Regions from separate parts of the Aquitalea magnusonii genome, predicted to be linked through region 2. Evidence: riboswitches for the same ligand, from Rfam matches in the RefSeq annotation. Region 2 holds a riboswitch; the other holds the start of a gene.
What was found. Region 2 has a riboswitch for cobalamin ahead of DLM_RS11195 (HoxN/HupN/NixA family nickel/cobalt transporter). Riboswitches for the same ligand answer to the same signal wherever they lie in the genome.
Positions count from the first base shown of each region.

Region 1: it holds a riboswitch for cobalamin, as region 2 does, so the genes downstream of both, DLM_RS01965 (energy-coupling factor ABC transporter permease) here and DLM_RS11195 (HoxN/HupN/NixA family nickel/cobalt transporter) in region 2, are expected to answer to the same signal.

Region 1 covers NZ_AP018823.1:394,553-396,746, reverse strand. The annotation lists gene cbiQ (cobalt ECF transporter T component CbiQ) at 1-337, opposite strand, end outside; gene DLM_RS01970 (energy-coupling factor ABC transporter substrate-binding protein) at 321-611, opposite strand; gene DLM_RS01965 (energy-coupling factor ABC transporter permease) at 612-1,280, opposite strand; cobalamin riboswitch at 1,344-1,555, opposite strand; gene DLM_RS22895 (hypothetical protein) at 1,832-2,110, shown strand.
Region 2 covers NZ_AP018823.1:2,341,430-2,343,623, forward strand. The annotation lists gene cobD (threonine-phosphate decarboxylase CobD) at 1-737, shown strand, start outside; cobalamin riboswitch at 781-960, shown strand; gene DLM_RS11195 (HoxN/HupN/NixA family nickel/cobalt transporter) at 1,060-2,115, shown strand; gene DLM_RS11200 ((2Fe-2S) ferredoxin domain-containing protein) at 2,132-2,194, shown strand, end outside.

The DNA of each region.
Region 1 (2,194 bases), 1.9 Mb from region 2:
AGATGGCCGCAAAGGAGCGCAACAACAGGCCCAGTACCGGCTGCAGGCTGCTGGGTGCATAACTGATGCCATGGCTGGAGATGACAAACATCATGGAGAGTCCGGCGGTCAGCAGAAAACCGGCGGGTATCGACACAAACCGCAGCCATGCGCCCAGCGACACCCTGGCACCACGCAGGGTCAGCAGGGTCATGACGATGATGATGCACGGCGCAAGCGGAAAGGGTGGCAGGGAAAGGGCCAGCGCCAGCATGCCAAAAGCCAGCAAGGCTTTTTCACGCACCGGCCACTCCCGCCACGGACTCAGATGGGCATACAGGTCAATGCTTATCTTCATGGCGTGCAGCCAGGCCCTGACGCTTGCCGATTACATAGCCGATCACGCCAGCACCGATTGCTGCCTGCAAGGCAAACAGCAGGCTCTCCACTTCACCGCTTGGTGGTTCCCAAAGCGGCTCAAACCATGGCTTGTAGCCAGGCTGCGCATGGGCAATCGCTTCACTGGCCTGATCATCCGAACCGGTAAACTTTCCCCCACCTATAACCAGAGGCAGCACAACCAGTGCAACGGTGCCAAGCAACAGCCATTTGCTGCGAGATGGTTTGGACATTCAGCGTCCCTCCCCGGCCAGGATGCTGACTTTCTTGATATCCGCAACCTTACCCGCCAGTGCGTCCATCACCACAACAGTCAACATGCCCTCCGCAATCGCCAGCGGGACCTGCGTAAGCGCAAAGATGCCACCGAACTTGATGACGGAAGCCACAAACCCGCCAACCGGATCCGGATACGCCAGCGCCAGTTGAACGGAGGTCGTGACATAAGTGGCCAGATCACCCAGCGCAGCCGCCAGAAACATGGAAACAGCAACCGACAGGCCCAGTTTTTGACCTAATTTCCACAAGGCAAAGCTGACCCAGGGTCCGACGATGGCCATGGAAAACAGATTGGCCCCAAGCGTGGTCAGGCCACCGTGCGCCAGCAGCAGCGCCTGAAACAACAGCACAATGGCCCCCAGCACCGCCATGACGGCAGGCCCGAAAACAACCGCACCAAACCCAGTTCCGGTTGGATGAGAACATGAGCCCGTGACACTGGGTAGCTTGAGCGCAGACAAAACGAATGCGAACGCCCCTGCCGCAGCCAGGTTCATTCTGGCCTGAGGGCGCTCGGCAAGAATCTTCCTGATACGCCAGACGCCGCCGACAAAAAACGGAGCAGAAACAGAATACCAAGCAAGACAATGCTTGGCAGGCAAATAGCCTTCCATGATATGCATGATGATTACCCACGATGAAGGTGATGCGGACTCTGCAGCAAGCCCCCCGGCTTGATGACTAGCGCAATCACAAACATGGATGGCAGGTCTCCTGACTTACGGTTCAAGCAGCCTCATTCGTCTTCCCGGTTCACCGACTTGTTGGTGGATGCAGACAAGTCAACCAGTGACATCATGAATAAAGCCTCGCCGAATACAGTTGCGGGGGCAGTTGCAGCCTTTCACTGCATTCCCTTTTCACCGGTGATACCGGCACCATCGCAGGCAAGAGAATACGGCAAGTATTCAGGGCAGGCCAGCTTGCCGGGTTTATCTCCAGCCCGATCCCGCCTGCGCACAGGGGATTTTCATCTATATTCCACCTCCCCAGTTCCAGGCAGCCGGCAGTTGGCTGCGCACCCGGCACGCAGCCGCCACTTGGCAAAGCCGCGCCGCCAGCGGCCGCTTTATCCCAACCCGCACGGCATTCCGCTCCACACGCAATTTTATTGCGCATTTTTTGGTGGCGACAGCGCAGACCTATGCATTCATGCCACGCACCAGCAGGACGCATGACACAGGCCGCGCTGCACCGATTCCCGCAAATGAGGCGACAAATCGGGGCAAAACCAGGGGAAAACACCGCAGCCTGGCGGCGAAACCTGTCTTTCTTTAAACAAAATCGCCATATCCAAGCGCTTTTTTCATCAAAAACAGTGATGGATTATTTTTATTTCACAATGTGCGCTTGCAGCATAAATTCAAGAATACCTTCAATAAGAGCAGAAAATGCCACAGTGTTGCGCACTGCCAACAAAAATGGAATCGTGCTGGCTGCAAGGAATTCATGAAATTTACTAGTAACGAATACCAAGCAGACGCCATATTCCACCAGCAAATTGTGTAGTTAAATTACTACATACATAGGTGTAAGT
Region 2 (2,194 bases):
GCCCGCCCGGCCGGGTGGGCATGCTGCCCTTGTGCTATGCCGAGCACCCCTGGCACTGGGAGCAACACGGCCACACGCTCAGCCGCCATGCGCCGGAAGATATCGACGCCGCCGTCGACACCCTGGACGTGCTGCTACTGTGCCACCCCAACAATCCCACCGGCACCACCTTTGCCCGAGCGCAGTTGGCCGACTGGCGCGCGCGGCTGGCCAGCCGCGGCGGCTGGCTGATACTGGATGAAGCCTTCATGGACGCCACGCCGGAACACAGCCTGCTGGATGAAGTGGGCCTGCCGGGACTGATCGTGCTGCGCTCGGTGGGCAAGTTCTTTGGCCTGGCTGGCGCGCGGGTGGGCTTTGTATTTGCCTGGCCGGCCCTGCTGCAACAACTGGCCGAGGCCATCGGGCCGTGGAGCATCAACGGCCCGGCGCGTGAAGTGGTGAAACTGGCCTTGCAGGACCACGCCTGGCAGCAAGCGATGCGCGGGCAACTGGCCCGCGACCGCCAGCGTTTGCAGCAGCTACTGCAAGACCACGGCCTGACTCCGGCAGGCGGCAGCAATCTGTTCCAGTGGCTGCACGGGGCGTACTGCCCGGCCTTGTTCGACTTTCTGGCCCGGCGCGGCATCCTGGTGCGCCGCTTTGCCGACGGCCCCAGCCTGCGCCTTGGCCTGCCACCCGACGAAGCGGGCTGGCAACGGCTGGAAGCCGCGCTGTCGCAATGGGAAAAGCCTTGAAAATCAGCGGGAAGAATTCCCATTTGCTGCGTTGTCACGTATCATGCGCGCTTCAAATGACGGTGCCCCGCCAGGGGTGAAACGGGAATGCGGTGAGACACCGCAGCTGCCCCCGCAACTGTAAGCGACGAGTCTGCATCATCATGCCACCGGCCCAACCGGGAAGGCGATGTCGGGTAAAGAAGCGCGAGCCAGGAGACCGGCCGTCATACGTGTCGACGCAGGCTGAATCCGGGCGGGGTGTACCGGGGGAATGCACAATGCCGCCCTGCTTGGCGGACAGTGCCCTCGCTTGCGGCGACGTATCGTCTCCGAGGGCAGCATGCAAGCAAAACCGCATTCATCATCTTTAGCCGGCGCACAGCGTTCCCGTCACTTATGGGTACTGTTGCCGCTGCTGGCTGCCAATCTGCTGGCCTGGGGCTGGGCGCTCAGCGCCTTTGCCGACCACCCGGCCCGACTGGGCACCGCCCTGCTGGCCTACCTGCTGGGCTTGCGCCACGCGGTGGATGCCGACCACATCGCCGCCATCGACAACACCGTGCGCAAGCTGATGCAGGAAAACCAGCGCCCGCTGTGCGTGGGCTTTTTCTTTTCCATCGGCCATTCCCTGCTGGTGATTGCCGCGGTGGCCGCCGTGGTGTTTGCCACCCGCGCCTTGCAAGACAGCATCAACGGCTTCCGTGAAATCGGCGGGGCCATCAGCACCGGCATTTCCGCCTTTTTCCTGCTGGCGCTGGCGGCAATGAACCTGTCCGCGCTGCACGGCATCTGGCACAGCTTCCGCCGCGCCCGCGCCGGCGAAGCCGTGTGTGACGAGCAACTCAACATCCTACTGGGTAACCGCGGCCTGCTGTCGCGCCTGCTGCGGCCCTTGTTCCGCATGGTGAGCAAAAGCTGGCATATGCTGCCCATCGGCCTGCTGTTTGGCCTGGGGTTTGATACCGCCACCGAAATCGGCCTGTTTGCCATTGCCTCCTCGCAAAGCAGCGACGGCATTCCGCTATGGAACATCATGGTGTACCCGGTGCTGTTTGCCGCCGGCATGGCGCTGGTGGACACGCTGGACAGCATGCTGATGGTGGAGGTGTACGGCTGGGCCTTCATCAACCCCATCCGCAAGCTGTGGTACAACCTCACCATCACCCTGGTGTCGGTGCTGGTGGCGGTATGCATAGGCGGGCTGGAAACCCTGGGCCTGATTGCCGACAAGCTGCAACTGAGCGGCGGTGCCTGGGATGTGGTGGCCATGCTCAACGACAACCTGGCCCACTTCGGTTATTTCGTGGTGGCCTTGTTTGCCCTCACCTGGGCGCTGTCCGCCGCCATCTACAAGTGGAAACGTTTTGACACCCTGCCCGGCCAACAGGCTGGGTGATTGCCGCGAGAACCGCATGCGACTGCATTACAAACACGTGCTGATGTGTACCGGCCCGCGCTGTACCGAAAACGGCCAG